3 regions of the Kitasatospora sp. NPDC058184 genome follow, and region 2 is predicted to be linked to each of the others. Evidence: riboswitches for the same ligand, from Rfam matches in the RefSeq annotation. Region 2 holds a riboswitch; each other region holds the start of a gene.
The links. Region 2 has a riboswitch for thiamine pyrophosphate ahead of thiO (glycine oxidase ThiO). Riboswitches for the same ligand answer to the same signal wherever they lie in the genome.

Region 1 (5,250 bases), on a different contig from region 2:
CATGTCCCACCTCCGGCGTAGCACGTATTACCTCTACCACGTAATACTAGTCCGGCGACGGACCCTCCGGGAGGTCCGCGACGAGCGGACCTCCAGGCCCGAAGGCGGCATGCTCACCGCCCCGCCGGCTCATGACGCGCCCGGGCCCGGGGCGAGCAGCCGACGCAGCACCGTGGGTGTGTGCCCCACGTGCTCGCGGACGACGCGGGTCAGGTGCGCCTCGTCGGCGAAGCCGAGCCGGGCCGCCAAGGCGGCGAGGCCGGGTTCGCCCTCGGCGATCCGGTCCATGGCCCGGGTGACGCGTACGCGGTTGCGGTAGCGGGTCAGCGAGACGCCCGTCTCCCTGGAGAACACCCGGCTCAGCCGGTAGGGCGACACCTCCAGCAGCGCGGCCAGCGCGCAGAGCCCACCGGCCTCCGGGGCCTCCTCGATGATCGCCTCGCGCGCCGCCGCGGCCAGCGCCCGGTCGGCCGGCCGGCCTGCCCGCCGGGCGCGGGCGGTCGACTCACCGGCCGCGGCCGCGACGAGCCGGAGCAGTTCCTCCGCCAGCGCGTAGTCGATGTCGCCGGTGCCCGCGGCGGCGACCAGACGGCGGTGGGCGAGGTCGACGCGCGCGTCGACGTACACCGTCGTCGCGGCGGGCGGGCGCCCGAGCAGGGAGGGCTCGAACCTGACCGACGTACAGACGTCGCCGCCGGCCGGGTGCGCGAAGCGCTCCTGCTCGCCGGGCGCGCCCAGGTAGGCCGTGGTCGCGTCCAGATCGGTGTCGGTGCCGTCGGCCGACCGCCGGAACCTGCCGCGTCGCACCAGCACCAGGCGGTGGTCGTCGCGGCTCTCCGGCTGCGACCACCGGGTGTGGTCGGAGCGGCACCCCACCACGGTCACGGTGAACTCCGGCCGGGCGGCGAGGGTCGATGCGGACAGCATGCCGCGGACGGTACCCGCCGGGTACGACAGGACGGCCCGCAAGGATCTTCAAGACCTCCGGTGCCGTCACCCCGGATGCTGGGGCCCACGTGACGACAGGAAGGGAGCCATCCATGGCCGTCCACGCGGAGCTCACCGCGATCACCATCGACTGCGCCGACCCCCGGGCCCTCACCGGGTTCTACCGCCAGGTCACCGGCTGGGACCTCGGCCAGGCCGACGACGACTTCGTCCAACTCGGCGCGGGGCCGGTCCGGTTGGCCTTCCAGCGGGTCGCCGGCTACCGGGGGCCCGGCTGGCCCGACGCCGCGAAGCACGCCCACCTCGACTTCGCCGTCGCCGATCCCGAGGCCGCGGTGCAGGAGCTGCTCGCGGCGGGGGCGACCAGGCCGGAGTTCCAGCCCGGCGAAGGCGATTGGACCGTTCTCGCCGACCCCGAGGGCCACCTGTTCTGCATCGCTTCGGCCTGACGAGGAGTCGACCACCCATGGCCTCGATCCACAAGGAACTCGTCATCGATGCCCGCCCCGAGGCGGTGTGGTCGGTGCTCAGCGACTACGGCGCGGTGCACGAGCGGCTGGCGCCCGGGTTCGTCACCGACACCCGGCTGAGCTCGGACACGCGCACCGTCACCTTCGCCGACGGCACGATCGTGCTCGAACGGCTCGTCGACCTCGACCACGAGGCGATGCGGGTCGCCTACACGGTCGTCGGCGGCAGCCTCCACCCGTCCCACCACCACGCGTCCATGCAGGCCCTTCCGGAGGCCGGCGGCCGGACGAGGTTCGTGTGGCACACCGACGTCCTGCCCGAGGCCCTGGCCGCACCGATCGCCGAGTCCGTCGAGCACGGTTCGGCGGTGATCCGCCGCACGCTGGAGGCCGCCGCACCGGTCGCCGGCCCCGACGCCGGGAGGTAGCGGAGGACCGCGAAAGCGCCGCCCCGAGGTACTTCGGGGCGGCGCTCCGGCGTCCCGGGTCAGTCCACCAGCGGGAGGTAGACCTTGTTGCCCTGGGCCGCGAACTCGGCGGACTTCTCGGCCATGCCGGCCAGCGCCTCGGCGTCGAACTCACTGGAGACGGCGGTGGATCCGTCGCCGTGCTCGTCGCGGATCTTCTGGGAGATCTTCATCGAGCAGAACTTCGGGCCGCACATCGAGCAGAAGTGCGCGGTCTTGGCGGGCTCGGCGGGGAGGGTCTCGTCGTGGAAGTCGCGGGCGGTCTCCGGGTCGAGGGCCAGGTTGAACTGGTCCTCCCAGCGGAACTCGAAGCGGGCGTCGGAGAGGGCGTCGTCCCAGGCCTGGGCGCCGGGGTGGCCCTTGGCCAGGTCGGCGGCGTGGGCGGCGATCTTGTAGGTGATCACGCCGGTCTTGACGTCGTCCCGGTTGGGCAGGCCCAGGTGCTCCTTGGGGGTCACGTAGCAGAGCATCGCGGTGCCCCACCAGGCGATCATCGCGGCGCCGATGCCCGAGGTGATGTGGTCGTAGCCGGGGGCGACGTCCGTGGTCAGCGGGCCGAGGGTGTAGAACGGCGCCTCGTCGCAGATCTCCTTCTGGAGATCCATGTTCTCCCGGATCTTGTTCATCGGGACGTGGCCCGGACCCTCGATCATCACCTGGACGTCCCGCTCGCGGGCGATCCGGCCGAGCTCGCCGAGGGTCTTCAGCTCGGCGAACTGCGCCTCGTCGTTGGCGTCCGCGATCGAGCCCGGACGCAGGCCGTCACCGAGCGAGAAGGTGACGTCGTAGGAGGCGAGGATGGAGCAGAGCTCCTCGAAGTTGGTGTAGAGGAAGTTCTCCTGGTGGTGGGCCAGGCACCAGGCCGCCATGATCGAGCCGCCGCGCGAGACGATGCCGGTCTTGCGGCGCGCGGTGAGCGGGACGTAGCGCAGCAGCACGCCGGCGTGGACGGTCATGTAGTCGACGCCCTGCTCGCACTGCTCGACGATGGTGTCCCGGTACACCTCCCAACTCAGCTCCTCGGCGCGGCCGTCCACCTTCTCCAGGGCCTGGTACAGCGGCACGGTGCCGATCGGCACGGGGGAGTTGCGCAGGATCCACTCGCGGGTGGTGTGGATGTTGCGGCCGGTGGAGAGGTCCATGACGGTGTCGGCGCCCCAGCGGGTGGCCCAGGTCATCTTCTCCACCTCCTCCTCGATCGAGGAGGTGACGGCCGAGTTGCCGATGTTGGCGTTGATCTTCACCAGGAAGTTGGTGCCGATGACGGCCGGCTCCACCTCGGGGTGGTTCACGTTGACCGGGATGACGGCCCGGCCGCGGGCCACCTCGGCCCGCACGAACTCGGGCGCCAGGCCCTCGCGCAGCGCCACGAACTCCATCTCCGGCGTCACCACGCCCCGCTTGGCGTAGGCGAGTTGGGTGACGGCGGCACCACCGCGGCCGCGCAGCGGACGGCGCGGGCGGCCGGGGAAGACGGCGTCCAGGTTGCGCAGGTTCCCGCCGCGCGGCGAGGTGTGCTTGATCCCGTCGTCCTCGGGGCGCGACTCGCGGCCGTCGTACTCCTCGACGTCGCCGCGCTGGCGGATCCAGGGGTCCCGCAGCGCGGGCAGGCCGCGCCGCACGTCGGGCTCGTACGACGGGTCGGTGTACGGGCCGGAGGTGTCGTACAGCGGGACGGTCCCGCCGTTGGTGAGCCGCACCTCGCGGTACGGGACGCGCAGGTCGGGGCGCGATCCCTCGCGGTAGGCCTTGTGCCAGGCCGGGGTCGGGTAGCCGGTGCGCTCGCTGCTGGGGGCGCTCCGGACAGACTGCGGCTGTGCTTCGAACGTGGTCATCTGACCTCTACTCCCTACGCCGGCATTACCCGGTCAGGTTCCTGCGGTCGACGCAGCCGTCGGTCCGTCCGTCGACGTCCCGGTCAGCGTCCTCTCAGCCCGGTGCTCCGAGCTCCCGCGTCGCAGGCGGTGTTGCCTGCACACGACGCCCAACACCGTAGCGAGCGGATCGCCGCAGGTCCAGAGCGCCTCACGCCAGAGGCCCGGCTCCCCGTCTCGCGGGGGGCCGGGCCTCAGGGCGGCGGTCGGGGCGGCCGGTCAGCTCTTGGCCGCCTTCTTCACCAGGACCACCACGGCGGCCGCGATGCCGACCACCACCAGCAGCTTGATCACGATCGAGAGCAGTGCGCCGACGACGCCGAACACGAAGGCGACGATGTTCCAGGCCAGCACCAGGACCAGCACCGGGATGACGATGTTGCGCACCCAGGAGGGCAGCGACTTCCAGAGCTCAGCCATGTCGGTTCCTCTTCTCCCCTCGGGTCGGCCGCCGTCCGGTGCCGCATCCCGCTTGCTTTCGGTACTTCGATCGTACGGTGGCGCGAGTGCCGGAACGAGGCCCAACGGCCCGGAGAGAACCCCGAGATCCCCCCGATCCCGACCCCCCGGGTGACCCCCGAGAACTCCTCCGGCGGGGGCACGGCCCCGGGCCTTTACGACCTGTCCGAGCGACGCCGAAAGCAAGCCCGTCCGGACGACGGGCGGCAGGCGGCGGGCGCCGCCCGGACGGCTCAGACCGGCCAGCGCTCGCCGCGCCAGGCGGCGTCCCAGAACATCCACTCGTAGCGCGAGGTGGTCACGAAGTGCCCGACCACCTTCCGGCGTTCGGCCGCGGACAGCTCCTCGCCCAGCCGGTCGGTCAGCGCCAGCACCCGGCGGACCACCGACTGGAAGGCCTCGTCGCCGTAGGTGGAGATCCACTTGGCGTACAGCGGGTCGGGCGAGCCCTGGGCGAGCAGCGCCTCGCCGACCCGGGCGTAGATCCAGTAGCAGGGCAGCACCGCGCCGAGCGCCTCGGCGAAGGAGCCGCCGTAGACGGTGGCCAGCAGGTAGCTGGTGTAGGCCCGGGTGGTGGGCAGCACCGGCTCGGCGGCGGCCTCCTCGGCGCTGCCGCCGAAGGCGGTCAGGAACTCGGCGTGCATGCCCTGCTCGGCGGCCAGCGCGCCGACCGCGTCGTCGGCGAAGGCCCGGACGTCCTCCTCGCCGGGCGCCTTGGCGGCGCAGACGGCGAGCGCGCGGGCGTAGTCGCGCAGGTAGTGCGAGTCCTGGACGACGAAGTGGCGGAAGGCCTCGCGCGGCAGGGTGCCGTCGGTGAGCCCGGCCAGGAATGGGTGGGCGAGGATCTCGGCGTACACCGGCTCGATGGCCGCCCAGAGTTCTTCGGTCAGCGTCTTGGTGCTCATGACGCGACCCTAACCGCCGGGGCGGCCGGTCCTCCGCCCAGTGTGCCGCTGTCCTCCCCCGTCCCCGGGCCCGTCCGTCCACCTCCCGGACCAGGGGCATTCAGCACGACCCCGCCGTGTGGTGGTT
Region 2 (11,946 bases):
CACCCACGTCATGGTCTGGGCCGAGTACGGCTACAGCGCCAACCTGCGCCTGGCCGACTTCGCCGACCCGCGCACGCTGCTCGCCACCCACCGCAACGGCGAGGCGCTCACCGCCGAACACGGCTTCCCGGTCCGGCTGGTGGTGCCGCGGCTGTACGCCTGGAAGGGCCCCAAGTGGGTGCGCGCGGTCGAGTACATGCGGGCCGACCGGCGCGGCTTCTGGGAGGAGCGCGGCTACCACAACCTCGCCGACCCCTGGGGCGAGCAGCGCTACTCCTACCAGGAGGAGCCCGGCGACGGGCCGCTGCGCTGAGCCCGCCCGGGGCCTAGAACAGCGAGAACTTGACGGTCACCACGCTGCGCTGCGGGCGCCGCTCGCCCGCCGCCGGGCTCTGGCCGGAGGAGGTGACCGCGCCGAACACGTCCCAGCCGCTGGTCTGCATGGTGAAGCCCGCGGCCTGGAGCGCCTTCTGCGCCTCGTCCTTGCCCATCCCGGTGACGTTCGGGACCGGCACCATGCCCTTGCTGACCACCAGCGACACCGCGCTGTTCTCCTGCAGCAGCTGCCCGGCCGCCGGCGAGCTGCTGATCACCGAGCCCTCGGGCACCGTGTCGTCGTAGGTCTCGGTCACGCCGCCCCTGGTCAGCTGGGCGCCGGTCAGGGCCGCGGCGGCGTCGGCGGCGCTCTTCCCGGTGAGGTCCGGCACCGCGATCCGCTTGGGGCCCTTGGAGAGGGTGACGGTGACGCTGTCGCTCTTGCGGGTGCGCGCGCCCACCCCGGGGTCGGTGGAGATCACCTGCCCGGACGGGACGGACTCGCTGAACACCTCGACGAACCTGCCGTGCAGGCCCTCCTTGTCCAGGACCCGCTGCGCCTCCGCCCGGTCCTTGCCGAGCACACCCGGCACCGAGCCGTACAGCCCCTCGGAGATCCCGTAGGTGACGCCGCCGATCGCCAGCACCAGCGCGGCCAGCGCGGCCGTCCAGACCAGCGTCCGGCGGGGGAGGCGGCGCAGCGGGCCCGGCCGGGGCCGGCGCCGGTGCACCGGGGTCGGCTCGTCGTACGGGCGCGGCTCGGCGAGCAGCTCGTCCATCAGCTCCGGCGGCATGTCCAGCACGCTGGTGCGCTCCGTCGGCGGGGCCTCGGCGGGCCGCGGCAGCGGCTGGATCACCGAGGTCGGCTCGCTGGTCGGGTAGCGCGGGCTGGGGCGGGTGGAGGCCGGCGGCTCGGCGTCCAGCGCGGCCGGGGCGAGGGTGCGGCGCACCCGCTGGAGGGCGGCGAGCAGCTCGACCGCGTCGTACGGGCGGGCACCGGCGGACCGGGCGCAGGCGGCGGCCACTATCGCGTCCAGCTCGGGGCCGACGGCGGGGGCGACCCGCGAGGGGGCCGGGACGTCCTCGTGCAGGTGCTTGTACATGACCTGGACGGGGTTGTCGCCGGTGTGCGGGCGGCGGCCGGTGAGCATCTCGTACAGCAGGATGCCGGACGCGTAGACGTCCACCCGCTGGTCGGTGGGGGCGTCCGGGAGGATCTGCTCGGGGGCCAGGTAGGAGACGGTGCCCATGACCGTGCCGCCGGTCGCGGTGGTGGTCGAGGTGGGCGCGCCGTCGGCGCTGCCGAGCACCCGGACCAGGCCGAAGTCGGCGACCTTGACCAGGCCGCCCTCGGTGATCAGCACGTTCTCGGGCTTGACGTCGCGGTGGACCAGCCCGGCCCGGTGGGCGGCGCCGAGCGCGGCGAGCACCGGCTCCAGCACGTCCAGCGCGGCCCGGACGGACAGCGCGCCGCGGTCGCGCAGCAGGTCGCGCAGGGTGCGGCCGGGCACGTACTCCATGGCGAGGAAGACGTGGCCGCCGTCCGCGCCCTGGTCGAAGACGTTGACCACGTTGGGGTGGGTGAGCCTGGCGACCGCCTTGGCCTCGCGGATGAAGCGGGCGGTGAAGCCCTCGTCACCGGCCAGCGAGGGGTGCATCACCTTGAGCGCGACCACCCGGTCCAGCCGGGTGTCGGTGCCCCGGTAGACGGTGGACATCCCGCCGGTCGCGATCCGCTGCTCGACCCGGTACCGGTTGTCGAGCAGGGCGCCGATCAGGGGGTCGTGCAGTGCCATGTCCACTCGGAGAGTCTAGGGTGCGGGACCGCCCGGTCCCGGCGGACACCGCCTCCGGGACCGGCTTGTGACATGCGCGACGGTTCAGAACGCCGGGTGCTCGCGGGTGTCCAGGTCGGCCCGGCCGGCCATCGCGGAGGAGGCCTCGGCGTGGAAGCGGCGCGGGATCCGGCCGGCCCGGTGGGCGAGCCGGCCCGCCTCGGCGGCGTGCCGCATCGCCTCGGCCATCAGCACCGGGTCCTGAGCCCTGGTCACCGCGGAGGCGAGCATCACCGCGGCGCAGCCCAGCTCCATCGCCAGCGCCACGTCGGAGGCGGTGCCGGCGCCCGCGTCCAGGATCACCGGGACGCCCGCGCCCTCCACGATCAGCTGGAAGTTGTGCGGGTTGCGGATGCCCAGGCCCGAACCGATCGGCGAGCCCAGCGGCATGATGGCCGCACAGCCGACGTCCTCCAGCTTGCGGGCCAGCACCGGGTCGTCGTTGGTGTACGGCAGGACGGTGAAGCCGTCGTCGACCAGCGTCTCGGCGGCGTCCAGCAGCTCGATCGGGTCGGGCAGCAGGGTGCGCTCGTCGGCGATCACCTCCAGCTTGACCCAGTCGGTGCCGAGCGCCTCGCGGGCCAGCCGGGCGGTCAGCACGGCCTCGCCGGCGGTGAAGCAGCCGGCCGTGTTGGGCAGCACCCGGATGCCGTTGCGGGTCAGCACGTCCAGGACGGAGCCCTGGGTGGTGGCGTCGACCCGGCGCATCGCGACGGTGGTCAGCTCGGTGCCGGAGGCGAGCAGCGCGCGCTCCAGGACCTCCAGGCTGGGGGCGCCGCCGGTGCCCATGATCAGCCGGGAGGAGAAGGCCGTCCCGGCGATGGTCAGCAGATCGTCGGCCATGGTTCAGCCTCCCTGGACGGCGGTGAGGATCTCGATCCGGTCGCCGGTGCCCAGTGCCGTCCCGGGCCACGAACCGCGCGGCACCACGGCCTCGTTGAGCGCGGCGGCGACACCGGTGTTGGCGGCGCTGACGGAGGCCACCAGCTCGGCGAGGGTGGTCGTGGCGGGCACCCGGCGGGGCTCGCCGTTGACGGTCAGGGCGATCTCGGCCGGGGCGACCGGGTTCGGGGCGTCCTCGTGCACGGCGTTCTCGTCTGGGGCGTGCTCGTGCGGGGCGTTCTCGGTCAGGGCGATCTCGGTCATGCGGAGGCCTTCGCGACGGGGGATTCGGAGGAGAACCGGGCGGGGGTGAACGGCCTTGCGAGCTCGGGGACTTCACCGGTGACCAGGTACTCGGAGACCAGGTCGGCGGTCACCGGGGTGAGCAGCACGCCGTTGCGGTAGTGGCCGGTGGAGGCGACCAGCCCGGGCAGCGGGGTCGGGCCCAGCAGCGGGGCGTTGTCCGGCGAGCCGGGGCGCAGCCCGGCCGAGGTCTCGCGCAGCGGGAGTTCGGTGATCCCCGGGACCAACTCGTGGGCGTCCCGCAGGAGTTCGTACACCCCGCCGGCGGTGACGGTGGTGTCGTAGCCCTGCTCCTCGGTGGTCGCGCCGACGACCAGTTCGCCGTTCTCCCGGGGGACCAGGTACAGGTGCCGGCCGCGGACCACGGCGCGGACGTTGCGGGAGAGGAACGGCCGGTAGGCCTCCGGCACGTGCAGCCGCAGCACCTGCCCCTTCACCGGGCGGATCGCGGGCAGCACCCCCTCGGGCAGACCGGGCAGCCGGTGGCTGTGCGGGCCGGCGGCGAGCACGACCTGGTCGGCGGTCACCGTCTCGTCGGTGCTCAGCCGGGCGCCGGTCGCGCGGCCGTCCTCGACCAGCAGCTCGACGGCCTCGGCGCGGTGCAGCAGGACGCCCGCGCGCCCGCAGGCGGCGACCAGGGCGGTGAGCAGGCGCCGGGGGTCCACCTGGTGGTCGTCCGCGGCGTGCAGGGCGCCGCGGACGGCGGGGGCCAGCATCGGCTCCAGCCTGCGGGCCTCCCGGCCGGTCAGCCAGGTCGAGTCCAGGCCCAGCCGCTGGTGGAAGGCGTACAGCTCGCGCAGTTCCTCGCGGTCGTCGGAGTCCAGCGCGACGGCGATCGTGCCGCAGCGGCGGTAGCCGGTGTCCAGGCCGCCGCTCGCCTCGGAGAGCTCGGCGGCGAAGGTCTCGTACCGCTCGTTCGAGGCCATCCCGAGGCGCAGCAGCGGCTCCTCGCCGTACTGCAGCTCGGTGACCGGGGCGAGCATCCCGGCCGCGACCCCGGCGGCCCCGCCGCCGTGGGCGGGGTCGACCACGATCACGTTCCGCGCCCCGCGCCGCGCGGTGCGCCAGGCGACGGCGAGGCCGATGACGCCCCCGCCGATCACCAGCACGTCGGCATGGGTGCCCGATGGCAAGCGTGACAAGGCTGCTCTTCTCCCTTCGCCGGTATGACCCGGATCAGGTTCGGACGGTCGCAGGCCGTGTCAGCCCGCCTCTCAGCCCGGTCCGCCGGGCTCCCGTGTGGTCCTCCCACCTTAACGCCGGGGGTCGGCCCGGCCGAAGGCCCGTACGCGGGGCGGACGGCCCGGAGGCCGCCGCGTCGCGCTGAGTACAGTGGCGGGCGTGGCAGAGCTGAGCGGAACGGATCGGGTGGTCGTCGTCGGAGCCGGGCTGGCCGGGGCGCAGTGCGCCCTCAAGCTGCGGCAGGGCGGCCGGCAGGGGCGGATCACGCTGGTCGGCGAGGAGCCGCACGCGCCGTACGACCGGCCGCCGCTCTCCAAGGACGTGCTGCTCGGCAAGGCCGACTCCACCGCCCTGGACATCGACTACGGGCAGCTCGGCATCGAGCTGCTCACCGGCCGCCGCGCCACCGGCCTCACCCCTGGCGTGCTGCACACCGACGGCGGCGACCTCCCGTACGGCTCGCTGGTGATCGCCACCGGCGCCGTGCCGCGCGCCCTGCCCGGCGCCGAGCGGGCGCACCTGCTGCACACCCTGGACGACGCCCTGGCGCTGCGCGCGCTGCTGCGCCCCGGGCTGCGGCTGGTGCTGGTCGGCGCGGGCTGGATCGGCGCCGAGGTGTCCACCGCGGCCCGCGCGGCGGGCTGCGAGGTGACGGTGGTCGAGGCCGGCCCGGCGCCGCTGCCCGGCGCGCTGCCGACGGAGCTCGGCTCGGCGATGGCCGCCTGGTACGCCGAGGCCGGGGTCGAGCTGCGCTGCGGGGTCGGCGTGGCCGCCGTCGAGCCCGGCGCGGTGCTGCTGGCGGACGGCTCGCACCTGCCCGCCGACGAGGTGGTGGTCGGCATCGGGGCCCGCCCCGCGACCGGCTGGCTGGCCGGCTCCGGGGTCGAGCTGGACGCGACCGGCGCCGTCGTCGTGGACGGGCGGCTGCGCACCTCGGTGCCCGGCGTCTTCGCGGCCGGCGACTGCGTCAGCTACCCCTCGGCCCGGGCCGGCGCCCGGCTGGCCGTCCAGCACTGGGACCACGCGCTGCGGTCCGGCGAGGCGGTGGCCGCCGCCGTCCTGGGCGCGGACGCGCCGGCCTACGACCCGGTGCCGTACTTCTGGTCCGAGCAGTTCGGGCGGATGGTCCAGTACGCCGGCCGGCACGCCGAGGGCGACGAGCTGGTCCGGCGCGGCGACCCGCGGGGCGCCGACTGGTCGGTGCTCTGGCTGCGCGACGGCGTGCCGAGCGCGCTGCTGACCGTCGACCGGCCGCGCGACCTGGCCCAGGGGCGGCGGCTGATCGAGCGCGGCACCGCGCTGGACCCGGCCCGGGCGGCCGACCCCGCGGTACCGCTGAAGGCGGCCGTCGCGGGGTAGGCGCGGGGCAGGTCTGGTGCGCGGTGGGCCGCGGAGGTGGCAGTCTGGTGGCGTGAGTGAGATCGAAAGCAAGATTGAATCCCTGGTCACCGACTGGATGTACCTGCCCGACATCTCGGAGCAGTGGGGGGTCCGGGTCACCGAGGTGCGTGACCTGGTCAAGAACGGCGGCCTGATCGCCGTCCGGCGCGGCCCCAACAAGTCGCTGCAGGTCCCGGCCGCGTTCATCGACGGCCCCGGCCTGGTCAAGCACCTGTCCGGCACCCTGACCGTCCTGCGGGACTGCGGGTACAACGACGCGGAGATCCTGGAGTGGCTCTTCACCGAGGACCCGTCGCTGCCCGGCAGCCCGATCCAGGCGCTGCGGGAGAACCGCGGCACCGAGGTGAAGCGCCGCGCCCAGGCGATGCTGATCTGATGGCGGCGGACACGCCGCGCGCCGGGCTCGCCGACGCCCGGCTGTACCTGTGCACCGACGCCCGCCGGGAGCAGGGCGACCTCGCCGAGTTCCTGGACGCGGCGCTGGCGGGCGGGGTGGACATCGTCCAGCTGCGCGACAAGGGCCTGGAGGCCAGGCAGGAGCTGGAGGCCCTGGAGGTCTTCGCCGACGCCTGCCGCCGGCACGGCAAGCTGCTGGCCGTCAACGACCGCGCCGACGTCGCCCACGCGGCCCGGCCGGACGTGCTGCACCTCGGCCAGGACGACCTGCCGGTGCCGGCCGCCCGGGCGATCCTCGGCGAGGACGTGCTGATCGGCCGCTCCTGCCACGCCGAGTCCGAGGTGGACGCGGCGATCGCCGAGCCCGGGGTGGACTACTTCTGCACCGGCCCGGTCTGGCCGACCCCGACCAAGCCGGGCCGCCCGGCCCCGGGCCTCGGCCTGGTCTCGTACGCGGCGAAGCGGGACACCGACCGGCCGTGGTTCGCGATCGGCGGGATCGACCTCGGCAACCTGGACGAGGTGCTCGCCGCCGGTGCCCGCCGGGTCGTCGTGGTGCGGGCCATCACGGCCGCGGCGGACCCCCGGGCGGCCGCCGCCGAGCTGTCCCGCCGGGTGCGCGCCGCGCTCTGAGCGGCGTCCCGGGTCTCGGTGGGACCCCGCAGGACCGGCCCGGGGCCGTCGCCGCCCGTCAGTACGTTCAGTACTTGCGGACGGTGGCGGCCTCGGCCAGTGCCAGCAGCACCGTACGGGCCCGCTCGTCGGCGAGCGGCGCCGCCTCCAGCGCGGCCAGCGACTGCCGCATCAGCTCCTCGATCCGGCGCTCCACCAGCTCCGGCGCCCCGCTGCGGGCGACCAGCCCGCGCAGCTCGGCGACCTCCGGGGCCGCCAGGTCCGGCGCGCCCAGCCGCTCGTCCAGGTGCCGGGCGTCGGCGGCCGGCAGGCCCCGCATCGCGTGCGCGACCAGCAGGGTGCGCTTGCCCTCGCGCAGGTCGTCCCCGGCCGGCTTGCCGGTGACCGCCGGGTCCCCGAAGACGCCGAGCAGGTCGTCGCGCAGCTGGAAGGCCTCGCCCAGCGGCAGCCCGAACGCCCCGTACGCCTCGACCAGCTCCGGCCCGGCGCCGGCCAGCAGCGCGCCCACCTGGAGCGGTCGCTCGATGGTGTACTTCGCGGACTTGTAGTGCAGGACGGTCTGCGCCCGCTCCAGCGCGCCCTCGTCCGTCGAGTCGCCGGCCACCGGCTCCAGCACGTCCAGGTACTGGCCGAGCATGACCTCGGTGCGCATCAGGTCGAACACCGGCTTGGCGGCGAGCACGGCGGCGGGCTCCAGGCCGGAGCGCAGGAACAGCTCGTCGCACCAGATCAGCAGCAGGTCGCCGAGCAGCACCGCGGCCGAGGCGCCGTACTGCTCGCGGTCGCCGCGCCAGCCGCTGTCGCGGTGCAGCGCCTCGAAGCGGCGGTGGACCGAGGGCAGGCCGCGGCGGGTGTCGCTGCGGTCCATCAGGTCGTCGTGGACGAGGGCGCTGGCCTGGAGCAGCTCCAGGGCGGCGGCCGCGTTGGCGATCGCCTCGCCGGTCGCGCCCGCGGCCGGGCCGCCGGCGCCGCGCCAGCCCCAGTAGCAGAAGCCCGGGCGCAGCCGCTTGCCGCCGTCCAGCAGGAAGTCGCGCAGCGCGTCGGCGGCGGGGGCCAGCTGGGGCGAGATCTTGTCGAGGAGCACGGACTGGCCGTCCATGAACGCGGCGAGCGCCGCGTTGACACGGGTGCGGACGTCCTCCACGTCCATGGGGTTGGCCGCACTGCCGGCCGCGTTGCCGGTCGCACTGGTGGCCGCACTGAGGGCCGAACCGGGGCTGGCCGGCCGGGTGCTGGACGAGGTCACGATGGGGCTCCGCTGGTTCTCTGGGGTGCAGCAAGCGTAGCGGTGCGGCCGGGAACGGCTGTGCGAGCGGCTCGGCCCGGGGTGCGGGGGAGGGGCGGCGGAGCCGTTCCGGGGCGAAACGGAACGTCTTCCATCAGTTGTCTCAATAGATGGAATACGGTTGTCCGGCCCCTTCGAACGCCGGATAGCCTGCCAGCATGGCACTCGGAATCGCTTCCACGAGAACGGATCGCGCACTGACGGTGCGCGAACTCCTGGCGGCCGGCAAGCGCTCCTTCTCCTTCGAATTCATGCCGCCCCGCACCGAGGCCGGCGAGCAGAAGCTCTGGGACGCCATCCGCCGGCTCGAACCGCTCGACCCCAACTTCGTCTGCATGACGTACGGCGCCGGCGGCTCCTCGCGCGAGCGCACCGTCAACATGGTCGGCCGGATCGCCACCGAGACCACCCTGACCCCGGTCGCCCACCTCACCGCGGTGGACCACTCGATCGCGGAGCTGCGCAACATCATCGGCCAGTACGCCGACCAGGGCGTGCGCAACGTCCTCGCGGTCCGGGGCGACCCGCCCGGCGACCCGATGGGCGAGTGGGTCAAGCACCCCGAGGGCGTCACCTACGCGTACGAGCTGGTGGAGCTGATCAAGGGGATCGGCGACTTCTGCGTCGGCGTCGCGGCCTCCCCGAACATGCACCCGCGCTCGACCGACTGGGACGAGGACATCCGGCACTTCGTGGCGAAGATCCGCTCCGGGGCCGACTACGCGATCACCCAGATGTTCTTCGAGGTGGACGACTACCTGCGGCTGCGCGACCGGGTGGCGGCCGCCGGCTGCGAGACGCCGATCATCCCGGAGATCATGCCGGTCACCAACGCCAAGCAGCTGGAGCGCTTCCCGCAGCTCAGCGGCTCGGCCTTCCCCGTCGACCTGGAGGCCCGCCTGCGGGCGGCCATCGACGACCCGGCGGCGCTGCGGGCCATCGGCATGGAGCACGCCACCGCGATGGCCGAGCGCCTGCTCGCCGAGGGCGCGCCGGGTCTGCACTTCATCACGCTGAACCACTCGACGGCGACGCTGGAGATCTACCAGAACCTGGGGCTGCACCAGCGCTGAGCGGGCGCTGCGGGGGCCTGCTCCCGCCGCGCCGACGCCGGGTGTTCACGAGCCCGTCACCGTACCGACGGTGGCGGGCTCGGTCGTGTGCGGCCGGTGCCCGGGCGGCGGGAACGCGATGCGGTACCCCGGCCGTTGAACCGGTACAGTCGCCGCACACGCGCGGCGCACACGCGCGGGTACGCGACTGGAGGTAGCGGGGCGGATGGGCATCGGATACCTGCTGCTGTACGTCGCGTTGGCGGTGGTGGCGCTCTGGCTGGTCGCGGAGGTGCTGCTGCAGAACCGGGCACCGCTGCACTGGCGGGTCCTGGCCCTGGCCGGCTTCCTGGGCGTGGCCGCCGGGATGGTCCTCGGCTCGGTCGTGGTGATCGGGGCCGGCGCCGCGCTGTTCGCGGTCGGACAGGCCTTCGTCACCCTCTCGGTCAAGCGCGGCCACCAGACCGGCTGGTCCCTGCGGAAGCCCGACGGCAGCCTGCCCGGCCCGCTCGCCAAGGTGCCGCTGCTCGGCGCCCTCACCGGCGGCGCCGCCGCGGTGGCGGCCGCCGCGGTCGCCCGCAGGCGGGTCGGCGAGGTCAGCCCCGTCGAGGAGACCCCGGCCCCCGCGCCGCTGCCCACCCCGCTGCCCTCCCCGGTGCCCGACGAGGTGCCGGAGGTCGAGCAGACCGCCGCCTTCGAGATGCAGGAGCTCGCCCAGGACGGCGTCTACGCCCCCGGGTACTACGAGCAGCAGCAGCCGCAGGTCCAGCAGCAGCCCCAGGACCCGTACGCCCCCGCCTACCAGGCCGGCTACGACCAGCAGCAGTGGCAGACCCAGCAGCAGCCCGCCTACGCCTACGACCAGCAGCAGACCTACGGCGGCTACCCCCAGCAGCAGCCCGACCCGTACGGCGGCTACCCGCAGCAGCAGCACCAGCAGCAGGACCCGTACGCGGGCTACCAGCAGCAGCCGCAGCACCAGCAGGCCTGGGACCAGACCGCCCAGCAGCAGCCCCAGCAGTGGCAGCCCCAGCCCGACCCGCACACCCAGGGCATCCCGCAGCAGCCGATGTACGACCAGAACCACGGCTACCAGCAGCAGAACACCTGGCACCAGCAGGGCTGACCGGCCCGACCGGCCCGTTACGCCGGGCCGATCAGGCCGGCGGTGATGCAGGCCGACATGCCGACGCGGGCGAGGCCGCCGCCGGGGTGGGCGTTGCCGCCGATCAGGTAGAGGCCGGGGACGGGGGACTCGTTGGCGGCCTTCAGCCAGGAGCCCGCGGAGCCGGCCAGGGCCGGGCGGGCGACCGCGCCGAACAGCGCGCCGGTCTCCCGGCGGGTGTCCTCCGGGGTGCGCACGACCCGCCACAGGATCCGCTCGCGCAGGCCCAGGCCGGCCGCGTCCACGTGGGCGAGCAGCCGGTCGGCGTAGCGGTCGGCGAACCCGGGGACGGTCCAGTCGACCTCGTCCTGGGCCGGGACGGTCGCGGTCAGCACCACGCTCTCGTGGTCGTCGTCGGGCCGCAGCGCCGGGTCGTCCGGGCGCAGCACCTGGACGGTGGGGCGCTCGCAGGGCGGCGCCGAGAGCGTCAGGGCGTTCGCCTCGGCGGCGGGGTCGGCCGCGTGGACGACCGTGCGGTGCGGGGTGCCCTCGGGCCGGGGGCCGCGCAGGGCGAGCAGCACGCTGAAGCGGCCGGGCACCTCCACCGGCTCCCACTCCCCGGGCGGCAGCCCCGGCCACTCGGCCAGGCCGTGGCGGTAGAAGGCGTCGGTGTCCATCGCGGAGACCACCAGGTCCGCGTCGATCCGGCCGTCCGCGGTCTCGACCCCGGTCGCCCGGCCGCCCTCGACGACCACCCGGGTGACCGGGGTGTCGAAGCGGAACGCGACCTTGCGCAGCTCGCAGCGGCGGAACACCGCGTCCGCGAGGGCCCGCAGCCCGCCCCGGACGTACCAGACGCCGAAGGACTGCTCCATGTACGGCAGGACGGTGGCCCCGGCGGGTGCCTCGGCCGAGGTGAAGCCGTACCGCAGCGCGGGCTCGCACAGCAGGGCGGTCAGGCCGGGGTGGCCGTCGAGCTCGCGCGCGGCCACGTGCTCCAGGGACCACGGCTGGGCGCGGCGCAGCCGGGCCAGGCCGGTGCGCGGCGGGACGGGGTACGGGTCGGTGCCCACCAGGGCCCGGTCGGCCGGGGACAGGACGCCGCGCTCGGCCGGCAGCGGCTCCTCCAGCAGCGGGCGGCGGGTGGCCTCCCAGACCGTCCGGCCGTGGTTCATCACCGCGCTCCAGCGGGCGCCGGAGCCGGCCCCGAAGGCGGCGTCCAGCGCCTGGCTGACGCCGCCGCGGGAGGCGTTCGGCAGGGTGACGGCGGTGCCGTCGGGGAACAGGTGCCGGCTCTCCGGGTCGACCGGGGCCAGCTCGATCAGCTGCTCCAGGGGCTCCTTGCCGGTCTTCAGCGCGAGGTCGCGGTAGACCGCCGGGAGGGTGAGCAGGCCGGGCCCGGTGTCGAAGGCGAAGCCCTCGCGCTCGTACCGCCCGACCATGCCCCCGTAGGTGCCGCCCGCCTCGCAGACCGTCACCCGGTGGCCGAGGGTCGCCAGCCGGGAGGCCGCCGCGAGCCCGCTCATTCCTGCGCCGATGACGACGATCTTTGCCATG
Region 3 (11,946 bases), on a different contig from region 2:
GGCGTCGAAGGCGGGGCCGCTCCAGGTGTCGCGGGCCCGGGGCGGGCCGGACCGGTCGGGCAGCCTGACGGCCCGGATGCGGGGGGCGGCGCCGGCGGCCGGGGTGACGGCTTCGGCGTTCACGACCGTCCCGTCAGTGGCCAGCAGGAGCACGAGGGCGGCGGCGAGGAGGGCGGCGGAGCGGAGATGGCGCACCCCGCCTTGATACTGACGGTCCGTCGGACGACCGCGGCAGCCACGCCGCGACACCCGCGCGAGTCCACCCTTTCGGACGCACCCGTCCGTATCCGTCCCGATTTTTGTAACGAGCTTGCTGGTTCATCACTCCTTACGGCAAACTCACAAATATGCCCACCTCCCATACCAGCGAAACCCCTGCCGCCTCGTCGTCGGCCGCCGCCGTCGCCGAGGCCCTGGCCATGCCGCCCTCCCCCAAGGGCGAGCCCGCCGGCGAGCGGGGCAGCTGGCGACGAGGTGGGGCGTCCGGCCCCTCGGCGCCACCCGAAGTCCACCCCGGCCGGTCCACCGGCCGGTTCGGCAAGGTCCTGCGGCGCCCGGAGCGGATCCCGGCGCCGCTTCTCTGTCTGACCGCGATGTTCCTGGTGCAGACCGGCATCGCCCTGTCCAAGCCGCTGTTCGGCCCGCTCGGCGTCAGCGGCACGACCTTCCTCCGGCTCGGCTTCGCCGCCGTCATCCTGCTCGCCGTCACCCGGCCGAAGCTGCGCGACAAGCGCCCCCGCGACCTCGCCGCGGCCGCGCTGCTCGGCATGGCCTCGGCCGGGATGACCTTCCTGTTCGCCGGGGCGATCGACCGGCTGCCGATGGGCACCGCCGCGACCATCGAGTTCCTCGGCCCGCTCGCCGTCGCCCTGGTCTTCGCCCGGCGCGCCAGCCACCTGCTCTGGGCGCTGCTCGCGGCCGCGGGCGTGGCGCTGCTGACCCTGCTCGGCGAGGGCGACGGCGGCGGATCGCTCGACCCGGTCGGCCTGCTGTACGCCTTCGGGGCGGCCGCCTGCTACGCCCTGTACATCCTGTTCACCGACAAGGTCGGCGCGGCCTTCCAGGGCTTCCAGGGCCTGGCGGTGTCGATGACGGTCGGCGCGCTGACGCTCGCGCCGTTCGGGCTCGGCCAGGCCTGGCACGGGCTGACCGCGCCCGAGGCCTCGCCGATGGCGCTGCTCGCCGCGGTGGCCGGGGTGTCGCTGCTGCTGCCGGTGATCCCGTACGCGCTGGAGATGACCGCGCTGCGACGGATGCCGCAGCGGGTGTTCAGCGTGCTGGTCAGCCTGGAGCCGGCGGTCAGCGCGCTGGTCGGGCTGGTGGTGCTGGGCCAGCTGCTGGGCGCGCCGCAGCTGGCCGGGATCGGGTGCGTGGTCGCGGCCAGCGTGGGGGCCACGCTGGCCGGGCGACGGTAGCCCTCGCTTCGGTCCCCAGGACGCCCTGGGTGCCCTGGGGACCCGGCGGCCTTACGGCGTTACGGCCAGAGCAGGGTGCGCGACCACTCCGGGGAGCTGACCGGGCCGGTGCGGGTGTAGCGCAGCCGGGTGTGCCGGCGCTGGGCGTCGCCCTGCCAGAACTCCACCTCGTGCGCCCACAGGGTGTAGACCGCGTGCCCGGGCGCGACCGCGTCCGGGTGCGCCTCCAGCCGGCGACGGGCGACCGCCTCCGCCTCGTCGTACTCGGCGACCGAGCCCAGCGGCTCGCTCTGCCGCCCGACCAGCGCGCCGACCCGGGCGGCGGGCGAGCGGGTGGCGAACTCGGCGGCGGCGACCAGGTCGGCGGCCCGCTCGACGGTGCCGCGCACCCGGACCTGGCGGCCCAGCTGCGGCCAGTAGACGGTCAGCGCGGCGGCCGGGTGCTCGGCGAGCTGGCGGCCCTTGGGGCTGTCGGCGGCCGCCGAGAAGTTCCAGCCGGTGCCGGCCGCGTCGACGTCACGCAGCACCAGCACCCGGGCGTCCGGCATGCCGTCCGCGTCGACGGTCGAGAGGGTGAAGGCCTGCGGGTCCAGCACCCCGGCGTGCAGCGCGGTGGCGAGCCAGTCCACGAACAGCGGGCCGGGCTCGGCGGGGGCGGCCTGGTGGTCGAAGGACGGCAGCGGGCGGGCCATCGGCGGGCGGCCGAGCAGTAGTTCGGGGACGGACCTGGGCCCGGAGCGGTGCTCGTGGAGCGGCTCGGCCGACGGCTCCGGACGCGCGTCCGCCGCCGGCTCCGCCCCGGCCTCCGGTGCGGGCCTGGCCTCGTCCGGGCCGGTCAGGCCCTCCTCCTCCGCCGCCATCGCGCGCCCTTCCTTCCGATTGCCGCGGTCGCCGCCCCGGCCGGGCCGGTCCGTCCGGGCCCGGGCACGTGGGTGCGCTGTCGGAGCGCAACCGTACCGCCGTGGGCCGACGGCTCCGGGCGCGGGCCCTCGGTGGACGGATCCGGGCCGGTCGGCGGGGGATTCCGGGGATGCCTGGCGGGGTGCTCCGACGGCGATGCGCGGCGGGGAGGCCCTGCGGGGACGCCCGGGCCGACGGCCGGGGAACCCGGGACCTGCGCCGGACACACTCGTGGGCGGTGCCGATGGCGGCACCGCCCACGAGACCGGTTTCGCGGTGACCCTTTCCGCAGGCCGGTCGTTGCGCTGTTCCCTCTGGTGGTGATGCGTCGGTGGTTCGGTGTCCGTTCCGGCCGTTCCGTTCCGGTCCGGGCCTGTCGGCGGGTGCTCAGCTCACCCGCGTCCACCCACGTCCGGCGCCCCCGCCTTCCGTGGTGCCCGGTGCCGTCACTCGGCCGTGCGGCCGGTCAGTCGGCCGGTCAGTTGAAGGTCGGGGCGACGACGACGTTGACGTCCTTGTTGCCCTGGCCTCCCTGGACGGTGCCGGTGTTGTCCTTCACCGCGATGGTGTTGTCCTGGTTCGTGGCGCCGGAGCCGGCGGCGGTCTGCTGGGTGGAGACGTAGTTTCCGTCGACCCCGCCGAACACGTTGCCGGTGCCGGTGTCGGCGACCGCCCCGGCGTTGGAGGCGCCCTCGGCGCCCGCGCCGTTGTCGGCGGCGGCAGCCCCGGCACCGGCCAGCAGCAGGCCGGCCGCGAGCGGGCCGGCGAGTAGGAGCCCGGCTGTTCGACGGGGGTGGGTGCGAGCCATGAATGCCTCCGGGAAGCTGCTTGTCGCGCAATGGTCGATCAAGGTGCGCAAGGTTCGTCGACCGGACGAACACCTGCGGGCTGCGACGCCGGAAGACAGACTTCCGCAACAAATCGACAAAGCGCTAGCTCACGCGGCGAATTTCGCCCGTTTGCGTGATATCCACCCGGGCCGCGCATGACGGCCGGGAAAACGGAAATCGCGGCGAGATACCCCGTCTGAGCTGGGACTTCACCCGTACGGTCGCTGCTCGATGGTCGATCCGGGGGACGGCGCGGCACCGTCACACGATCCGCTGGGCGCACCACCCTGGCGCATGCGAACCGCACGCGCGCCCCCGGAAAAGTTCGGTCACCCTCCCATGTCGACTTTCCCGGTCATGAAAAGGCCGTCGGATGCCACACCACGATGGCAGGGGTTCGGACGTGCGGTCCCCGCCGAAATACTTCAGTGAAAATCAGATCATCTTGCCGGGATTCAGAATTCCCAGCGGATCGAAGACCGCCTTCAGCTGCCGTTGCAGGTCCAACGCCACCGGGCCCAACTCACGGGCCAGCCAGTCCCGCTTCAGCAGCCCCACACCGTGCTCCCCGGTGATCGTGCCGCCCAGCTCCAGCCCGAGCGCCATGATCTCGTCGAAGGAGCGCTGGGCCCGGGCCGTCTCCTCCTCGTCCGAGGCGTCGAAGATGACAATCGGGTGGGTGTTGCCGTCCCCGGCGTGACTGACCACCCCGATGGTCAGCCCGTGCCGCTCGGCGATCACCGCGACACCGTTCAGCATCTCCGCCAGCCGGGAGCGCGGCACCGCCACGTCGTCGATCATCGTGGTGCCCAGCCGGTCCAGCGCGGGCAGCGCCATCCGCCGGGCGGCCAGCAGCAGATCGGACTCCGCCTCGTCCTCGGCCGGCACCACCTCGGTCGCCCCGGCCTCCCGGCACAGCCGCGCGACCCGGGCCAGCTCGGCCACCCGGTCCGGCCCGTCGAAGGCCACCAGCAGCAGCGCCTGGGTGGACTCCGGCAGCCCCATCCGCCCCAACTCGTTGACGGCCCGCACCGAGACCGCGTCCATCAGCTCCATCAGCGACGGGGTCAGACCGCGCGCCATCACCTCGCAGACCGCCGCCCCGGCCGTGTCCGCGCTCGGGAACTCCGCCGCCAGCGCCAGCTGCGGGGCGGGCGCCGGCCGCAGCGACAGAACCGCCCGGACCACCACCCCGAGCGTCCCCTCCGAGCCGACGAACAGCCTGGTCAGGTCGTACCCGGCCACGCCCTTCGCCGTCCGACGGCCGGTGGACAGCAGCCGCCCGTCCGCCAGCACCACGTCCAGCCCGAGCACGTACTCGCTGGTGACGCCGTACTTCACACAGCAGAGCCCACCGGCCCCGGTGCCGATGTTGCCGCCGATCGTGCAGGACTCCCAGCTGGACGGATCCGGCGGATACGAGAGGCCCAACTCCTCGACAGCCCTGGACAGTTCGGCGTTCACCACACCGGGCTCGACCACCGCGATCCGGTTCACCGGGTCGATCTCCAGGATCCGGTTCAGCTTCACCAGCGACAGCACGACGCAGCCGTCCACCGCGTTCGCCGCACCCGACAGCCCGGTCCGGGCGCCCTGCGGCACCACCGGGACGCGCAGCTCGGTCGCGGTGCGCAGCACGTGCCGCACCTGCTCGACCGTCTCCGGGAACACCACCGCCGCGGGCTGCCCGGCCGCGCAGAAACCCGCCATGTCGTGGCGGTACGCGGCGGTCACGTCCGGGTCCACCACGACGGCCCCGTCCGGGAGGCCCCGCACCAGTCGGTCCGTCAGATCACTCATCGCCGCCTCCACTCGCCGCCCGACCGCCTCCACCTCCGCACTCTGCCCGGACGGCAGGGGGCGGGCAAGTGGGCCACGGGAAGGGCGGGCACCGGGGCTGGCGGCAAGGGCCGCCGTACGGGGAGGTGCCGGCCGGATCCCGGGGCCGGCGCGGGCGACCGGTCGGCTCAGGCCCGGCGGAGGGTCGGGGTGGCCAGGGCGATGAGGCCGGCCGCGGCGGTGGCGAGGGCGCAGAGGAGCGTGGGCGGGGCGGCGCCCGCCGCGTCCGCGAGCAGGCCCAGCAGGGCGTTCGAGAGCACCAGGGCCAGGCTCTGCACGAGCGTCAGCAGGGCCTGGACCCGCGAGAGATGGGTCGGCGGCGCGCCGGTCAGCACCAGCGGGCCGAGGTGGCAGGCGAAGAGCCCCGAGCCGAGGCCCGCCACCGTACTGCCGGCCACCGCCGCCACCGGCCCCGCGGCCAGGGCCAGCAGCGCGATCCCCGCCGACGCCGTACAGAGCCCGGCGGCCGCCCCCACGCCGGCCCGGGGCAGCGCGCCCCGCCGGGCGACCAGGACGGCCACCGCCAGTACCCCGGCCGCCTGCCCGCCGCTCACCAGTCCCGCCGTCCCGGCTGACCAGCCGTGCGCCCGGGCGAGCAGCGGGCCGAGCAGCGACACCACCGGCAGCAGCGCCCCGGCCGCCGCACCGGTGAGCAGCAGCGCGGCCCGCAGCAGCGGGTCGGCCAGGGCGAGCCGGACGCCGGACGCGGCCTCGCTCAGCAGGCCGGCCCGCGGACCGGACGGCCCGTCCGCCCCGGGGCGGACCCGCAGCAGGACCAGCAGCACGACCCCGAAGCTCACCGCGTCCACGAGTGCCGCGCCGGGCAGCCCGCCGGCCGCGACCAGCAGGCCGCCGAGCGGCGCCCCGAGCAGGACGGCGCCCTGCCCGCCGGCCTGCCGCAGGGCGAGCGCCCGGGGCAGCCGGTCGGCGGGCACCAGCCGGCGCGGCATCGAACCGCTCGCCGGGAGGTGGAAGGCGTCGACCGTCCCGATCACGGCCGCCGCCGCGACCAGGAGCCAGAGCGGTGTGCCCCGGTCGGCCGCGACCAGCGCCAGCGCGGCGGTCGCGGCCAGCATCACCGTGTCCCCGACGAGCATCACCCGACGGGCGCCGAACCGGTCCGCGACCGCGCCGCCCAGCAGGACCAGCGCGGTGCGCGGCACCGTGACCGCCGTCAGGACCAGCCCGGCCGCGCCGCCGCCGTGCGCGGAGGCGGCCCAGCCGAGGGCGAAGTACAGCGCGGCGTCGCCCAGCAGTCCGGCCTGGACCCCGGCCAGCCAGAGCAGGTACGTCCGGGGCAGCGCGGCCCGCGAACCGACGGCGGCGGTGGCAGCGGCGGTGGCAGCGGCAGTGGTCATGCCCGGTGACGCTAGGACCCTCGACCGGGTCGAGGGCAAGCCCGGCTACCCGCGGACCACCGGCTCCTGGAGCTCGGTGACCCACCCGGCCGGGTCCTCCGGGCACTCCAGGTACAGCTCCCGGGCGTAGCCGGCCGAGCGGTAGCCGTTCTCCTCGATGAAGCGGGCCAGCTCCTGGCCCGCGCCCAGCACCTCGTCCATCGGGCCGCGGTGCACGATCGTCGCCGCCTCCCCGATCGGCGGCAGGTCGACCACCTCGAAGTCGTGCGCGCCCGCCCGCACCGACGGGCCGACCGGGACGGCGGCCCCGACCAGCACCGAGCCGTTGCCCTCCGGGGCGTCCTGGTAGTGGGCGACGGACGGGCCGGCCGCCTCGATCCCGGCCCCGGCCAGCCGCCGGCACAGCTCGGCGAACAGCGGCCCGATCACCGGCCCGATGTCCTCCGGCTCGTAACTCGCGGCCACACCGGTCAGTTGGGCCACCCGGACGGACGGCACCGGCTTCACCACGACATCCCGCACGGACATGGTCCCCTCGCTCTCGATCGTCCGGAGCCTCGCCTCCACCCGGGCCAGCCGCAGCTCGTCGGCCGCGATCGCCGCGGCGAGCTGGGCCCGCCGCAACCGCAGCATCCCGCGCAGCTCGGCCGCGTCCACCCGCTCGTCCAGGACGGCCCGCACCTGCTGCAGGGTGAACCCGAGCTCCTTGAGCGCGATCACCCGGTTGAGCCGGGCCAGTTGGGACGCCTCGTAGAAGCGGTAGCCGCTGACCGGGTCCACCCGGGCGGGCCGCAGCAGCCCGATCGCGTCGTAGTGGCGCAGCATCCGCACCGACACCCGGCCGTGGCTGGCGAAGTCTCCGATGTTCAACATGGTGCGACCACTCCACCCCCTGCCACCGTGTCAGGGTCAACCCCCGCCCCGCCCTCGCCCGTGGCCGTTCCACGGCAGTTCCCCACCTGGCCCACAGCCGGCGCCCGCACCCGCCCGGGAAACACCGAGGGCGGGTGCCGAGTGGTCTCGGCACCCGCCCTGAGCAGGTGGTTCTCCTACCGGCGGAGAGCGTGGGATTCGAACCCACGGTACGGGGTCACCGCACGACAGTTTTCAAGACTGTTCCCTTAGGCCGCTCGGGCAGCTCTCCAGGCGGAGGTCAGCCTAACGGGTCCGGCGGGGTTCGGTGCACACGTTTCGGTGCGGGCGGGGGTTACGGCTGGTCGCCCTCGCGCTGGCCGAGAGTGACCTTGGTGTTGAGGGTCTGGCCGTTGCGGGTGTACTCGACGTCGACGGTCTCGCCGGGCTTGTGCGTCCAGATCCGGCTGACCAGGGCGGGGCCGTTGTCGATCGGGACGCCGCCGAGCTTGGTGATGACGTCGCCCGGCTTGAGGCCGGCCTTGTCGGCCGCGCCGCCGGGGGTGACGGCGGGCTGGCCCTGGATGTCCTTGGTCTGGATCTGCGCGCCGTCGCCCTTGTAGTCGTCGTTGCGCAGCACGTCGAGCTTGGCGTAGACCGGCTTGCCGGTCTTGATCAGGGTGTCCGCGACCCACTTGGCCTGGTTGATCGGGATGGCGAAGCCCAGGCCGATGCTGCCGGCCCGGCCGTTGGCGGAGGCGTTGGACTGGATCGCCGAGTTGATGCCGATCACCGCGCCGCCGGAGTCGAGCAGCGGGCCGCCGGAGTTGCCGGGGTTGATGGAGGCGTCGGTCTGCAGGGCGTTCATGTACGAGGCCTGCGAGCCGGTGTCGTCGCCGGAGGCCACCGGGCGGTCCTTGGCGCTGATGATGCCGCTGGTGACGGTGGACTCCAGGCCGTACGGCGCACCGATCGCGACGGTGGCGTCGCCGACGTTGACCTTGTCGGAGTCGGCCAGCGGCAGCGGGGCCAGCTTGCTCTTGGGCGGGTTGTCGATCTTGACCACGGCGACGTCGTAGCCCTCGGCGTGGCCGAGCACCGAGGCGCTGTAGGAGCTGCCGTCGGCGAACTTGACGGTCAGTTTGCCGCCGCTGAGGGTCGGCGCGACGACGTGGTTGTTGGTGAGGATGTGGCCCTCGGTGTCGAAGACGAAGCCGGTGCCGGTGCCCGACTCGCCGTTGCCCTGCGCCTTGATGGTGACGACGCTGGGCAGCGCCTTCTGCGCGATGGCGGCGATCGAGCCGGGGACGGGCTCGTTCTTCTGGGTGTCGCTGGCCTGGACGGTGGTGCTGCGGTGGTCGTTCGCGGAGCTCCTGCGGTCGGAACTGTCGGAGACGGACACGCCGAGCGCGCCGCCGGCCACACCGGCGACCAGCGCGACGGCCGCGATCAGGGCGACCAGGCCGCCGCGCTTCTTGCGCGGGCCGCCGGGGCCGCCCGGACCGCCGGGGTACTCCGCCGGGTAGCCGAGCGGGCCGGCCGGGCCGCCGGGGTAGCCGGCGCCGCCGGAGGTGGAGTCGTGGGTGGGGCCCCAGCCGCCGAGCGGCTGGCCGGCCCCGAAGGGGTGGTGGCCGTGCGCGGCGGGGGCGGCGGGCGCGGCCGGAGCGGCGCCGTACCCCTCGTGCGCGCCGGCGGCGGGGACGCCGTGGGTCGGGGTGGCGTACGGGTTGCCGGCCGGCGGCAGGGCCGGGGCGGCGGGCGCGGCGGCCACCGGGGCGGGCGGAACGGGCGGCAGGACCGGCGGCGGCGCGTCGATGTAGCCGGTGGCCGGGTCGACGGTCGGCTCCTCGACGGCGAGTACGGCGGGTGCGGCGGGTGCCACGGGCTCGGCGGCTGCCTCCGGTGCGGGCACCTTGGTGAAGGCGACGGTGGGCTTGTGCCCACCCCCGGCCGGGACCTCCTCGGCCGGAACGGCGTCGGCGGACGGCGCCGCCTCGGCGGCGGCGGCCTCGACCGCGCCCGCCTCCGGCTCGGGCACCCGCCGGAACGCCATGGTCGGGTTGTGCCCGCCCTGAGCGGGGCCCGCGGCAGCGGACTCGGCCGCCCCCGGCCCGGCGGGCTGCTCCCCCTGCGGCCCGGTGGGCCCAACCTCGCGCTCGGTGCTCACGGACGACCTCCATAGCTGGCAGAACCAAGGACCATAGTTTTTCGCACTGTCGATTCGTTTGCCGTAAGGACCCCTCTGAAGAACTCATAAGAATCCTTAGCCGGCACCGACACCGGCACTGGCGTCAGCACCCACAGCGGCACCGACACCGGCTCCGGCACCCGTACCGACGGCCGGGGCTCCCCTCCCCGTCGGGCGTCCGCGATGCGGACCGCCCCGCCCTCGGCCTTGGGCGTCGGCACCCGCGCCGGTTAGCCTGGCGCTCCAAACTGACACGCGGGAGCTTGGACCCACCAGGCTGAGAGTGCGCATGTCGACCGTACGCCACACGAGTGACGGACGTTCGAGGGGGCGCTGACCGCCGGAACCTGTCCGGGTAATGCCGGCGTAGGGAGTATCGGCCATGCCGCCTGCTTCGCCATCCTCTTCTTCGGGTACGAACGCCTCCGACTCCGGCGCGAACGCCCCCGCGCCGGGCGCGACCGCCCTCCTGGAACGCGCCGAGCACGTCGAAGCGCCCCTGGTCCTGGACACCGAACCGCCGCGCACGCTGCGCTTCCGGGACCACTTCGCGCTCTGGATGAACCTGGGTGTCAGCCTGATCGGCTTCTCCACCGCCGCCACCGTGCTCGGTGCCCCCGGCAGCGAGCTGTCGCTGGCCGCCGCGGTGACCGCGATCACGATCGGTACGGCGGTCGGCACCGCGATGCTCGCCGTGGCCGCGCTGATCGGCGCCCGCACCGGCGCCCCCGCGATGGCGAACCTGCGCGGGCTGTTCGGCACCCGGCTGTCGTACCTGCCGACGGTGCTGAACATCGTGCAGTGCATCGGCTGGGGCGTCTTCGAGCTGCTGACCATCTCGGCGGGCGCGCAGACCGTCGCGCACACCACCGGCTACCGCTGGCTGTTCGTCCTGCTCGCGGGCGCGCTGACCACCGCGCTGACCATCTGGCCGCTGGGCTCGATCGCGGTGCTGCGCCGCTTCGTGGCCGGGGCGGTCGCGGTGGCGATGGTGTACTTCACCGTCCAGTTGGGCCGCCAGGGCGTGCCGGACCCGGGCGCGGGCAACTGGCACGGCTTCCTCGGCGCCACCGACGCGATGATCGCGGTGTCGGTCTCCTTCGTGCCGCTGGCCGCCGACTACACCCGGCACTCGCGCACCCCGCGCTCGGCGTTCTGGGGCAGCTTCTCCGGCTACACGGTCGCCCAGGTCTGGTGCTACGTGCTCGGCCTGATGGCGCTGCTGCAGTCGGACGGCGACCCGAACCGGATCTTCGACTCCTTCCTCGGGGTCTGGGCCGGCTGGCTGTTCCTGCTGGTGCTGGTGCTGCGCGAGACGGACCAGTCCTTCGCCAACGTGTACTCGACCGCGATGTCGGTGCAGAACCTGCTGCCGAAGGTGGACCGCCGGGTGCTCTCCGGCGCGATCGGCGTGCTGATCACCGTGCTGGCGCTGCAGATCGACGAGTTCACCGACACCTACTACGGCTTCCTCGGCCTGATCGGCTCGGTGTTCGTGCCGCTGCTGGCGGTGCTCGTGGTGGACTACTTCCTCGGCGCCGGCCGACGCGGCTGGAACCTCTCCGCCGACGCGCCGTCCCGCTGGCTGATGCTGCTGCCGTGGGCCCTGGGCTTCGCGGTCTACCAGTTCATCGCGCCGACCAAGGTCGCGGGCTGGTGGACGGACTTCTGGACCTCCGCCCAGGAGGCGCTGCACTTCACCCCGCAGGAGTGGACCTCGGCCTCACTGTTCGCCTTCCTGGTGCCGGCCCTGGCCACCTGGGCGCTCACCCCGCTCGGCCGCCGCGCCGTCCGGGGCTGACGGAGCGGAGGGAGCGGGGGCCCGAGCGGGCCCCGCAGGTACGGAGACGGCCCCACAGGTTGGGGCCGTCTTTGTCCGCGCTTCACCTCCGCCGCCTATCGTTGGGCCTGTGACCAGCCCAGACCTGTCCTCGGCGGCGGCGCGCACCGTGCCGCCCGTCCAGGTGATCGCCCACCGCGGTTCCTCCCACGCCCTGCCCGAGCACACCCTCGCGGCCTACCGGCGCGCGCTCGACGAGGGCGCGGACGCGCTGGAGTGCGACGTCCGGGTCACCGCCGACGGCGCGCTGGTCTGCGTGCACGACCGCCGGATCGGCCGGGTCTCCAACGGCCGGGGCACCGTTTCGGCCATGACCCTCGCCGAGCTGGAGGCGTACGACTTCGGCGCCTGGAAGACCGGCCGCCCCAGCACCGACCCGGAGCTGCGCGGCGTGCTGCGGCTGGAGCGGCTGCTGGAGCTGGTGGTGGAGTGCGGCCGCCCGGTGGACCTGGCGATCGAGACCAAGCACCCGGTGCGCTTCCGCGGCCGGGTGGAGGCCGAGCTGCTGCGGACCCTGGAGCGGTTCAAGATCGGCGCGACCCGGGAGGGCGACCGCCCGTCCGCCCGGATCATGAGCTTCTCCTCGGTCGCGCTGAACCGGGTGGCCGCCGCCGCGCCGCGGTACCGGCGGGTCTTCCTGTTCGAGCGGACCCTGCCGCTGCTCGGCCGGCTGCGCGAGGGCTCGCCGCTGCCGGGCGGGGCGCGGATCGCCGGCCCGGGCATC

Region 1: it holds a riboswitch for thiamine pyrophosphate, as region 2 does, so the genes downstream of both, thiC (phosphomethylpyrimidine synthase ThiC) here and thiO (glycine oxidase ThiO) in region 2, are expected to answer to the same signal.
Region 3: it holds a riboswitch for thiamine pyrophosphate, as region 2 does, so the genes downstream of both, ACFVXH_RS11080 (cytosine permease) here and thiO (glycine oxidase ThiO) in region 2, are expected to answer to the same signal.

Annotation. Positions count from the first base shown of each region.
Region 1 is NZ_JBHVVE010000016.1:24,127-29,376, reverse strand. Features, by position in the region: gene ACFVXH_RS27290 (AbrB/MazE/SpoVT family DNA-binding domain-containing protein) at 1-3, opposite strand, end outside; gene ACFVXH_RS27285 (helix-turn-helix domain-containing protein) at 130-927, opposite strand; gene ACFVXH_RS27280 (VOC family protein) at 1,041-1,397, shown strand; gene ACFVXH_RS27275 (SRPBCC family protein) at 1,415-1,846, shown strand; gene thiC (phosphomethylpyrimidine synthase ThiC) at 1,906-3,720, opposite strand; TPP riboswitch at 3,715-3,849, opposite strand; gene ACFVXH_RS27265 (DUF5326 family protein) at 3,979-4,179, opposite strand; gene tenA (thiaminase II) at 4,452-5,123, opposite strand.
Region 2 is NZ_JBHVVE010000001.1:472,363-484,308, reverse strand. Features, by position in the region: gene ACFVXH_RS02210 (molybdopterin-dependent oxidoreductase) at 1-313, shown strand, start outside; gene pknB (Stk1 family PASTA domain-containing Ser/Thr kinase) at 327-2,111, opposite strand; gene ACFVXH_RS02200 (thiazole synthase) at 2,196-2,993, opposite strand; gene thiS (sulfur carrier protein ThiS) at 2,997-3,296, opposite strand; gene thiO (glycine oxidase ThiO) at 3,293-4,468, opposite strand; TPP riboswitch at 4,472-4,584, opposite strand; gene ACFVXH_RS02185 (NAD(P)/FAD-dependent oxidoreductase) at 4,668-5,876, shown strand; gene ACFVXH_RS02180 (Rv2175c family DNA-binding protein) at 5,929-6,294, shown strand; gene thiE (thiamine phosphate synthase) at 6,294-6,947, shown strand; gene ACFVXH_RS02170 (polyprenyl synthetase family protein) at 7,015-8,193, opposite strand; gene metF (methylenetetrahydrofolate reductase [NAD(P)H]) at 8,391-9,305, shown strand; gene ACFVXH_RS02160 (hypothetical protein) at 9,511-10,410, shown strand; gene ACFVXH_RS02155 (NAD(P)/FAD-dependent oxidoreductase) at 10,428-11,945, opposite strand.
Region 3 is NZ_JBHVVE010000005.1:69,577-81,522, reverse strand. Features, by position in the region: gene ACFVXH_RS11130 (DUF1906 domain-containing protein) at 1-195, opposite strand, end outside; gene ACFVXH_RS11125 (DMT family transporter) at 348-1,415, shown strand; gene ACFVXH_RS11120 (pyridoxal 5'-phosphate synthase) at 1,475-2,275, opposite strand; gene ACFVXH_RS11115 (hypothetical protein) at 2,794-3,123, opposite strand; gene ACFVXH_RS11110 (hypothetical protein) at 3,122-3,304, shown strand; gene ACFVXH_RS11105 (FAD-binding oxidoreductase) at 3,581-4,945, opposite strand; gene ACFVXH_RS11100 (MFS transporter) at 5,113-6,342, opposite strand; gene ACFVXH_RS11095 (MerR family transcriptional regulator) at 6,388-7,215, opposite strand; tRNA gene ACFVXH_RS11090 (tRNA-Ser) at 7,399-7,486, opposite strand; gene ACFVXH_RS11085 (S1C family serine protease) at 7,550-9,361, opposite strand; TPP riboswitch at 9,628-9,772, shown strand; gene ACFVXH_RS11080 (cytosine permease) at 9,765-11,183, shown strand; gene ACFVXH_RS11075 (glycerophosphodiester phosphodiesterase family protein) at 11,293-11,946, shown strand, end outside.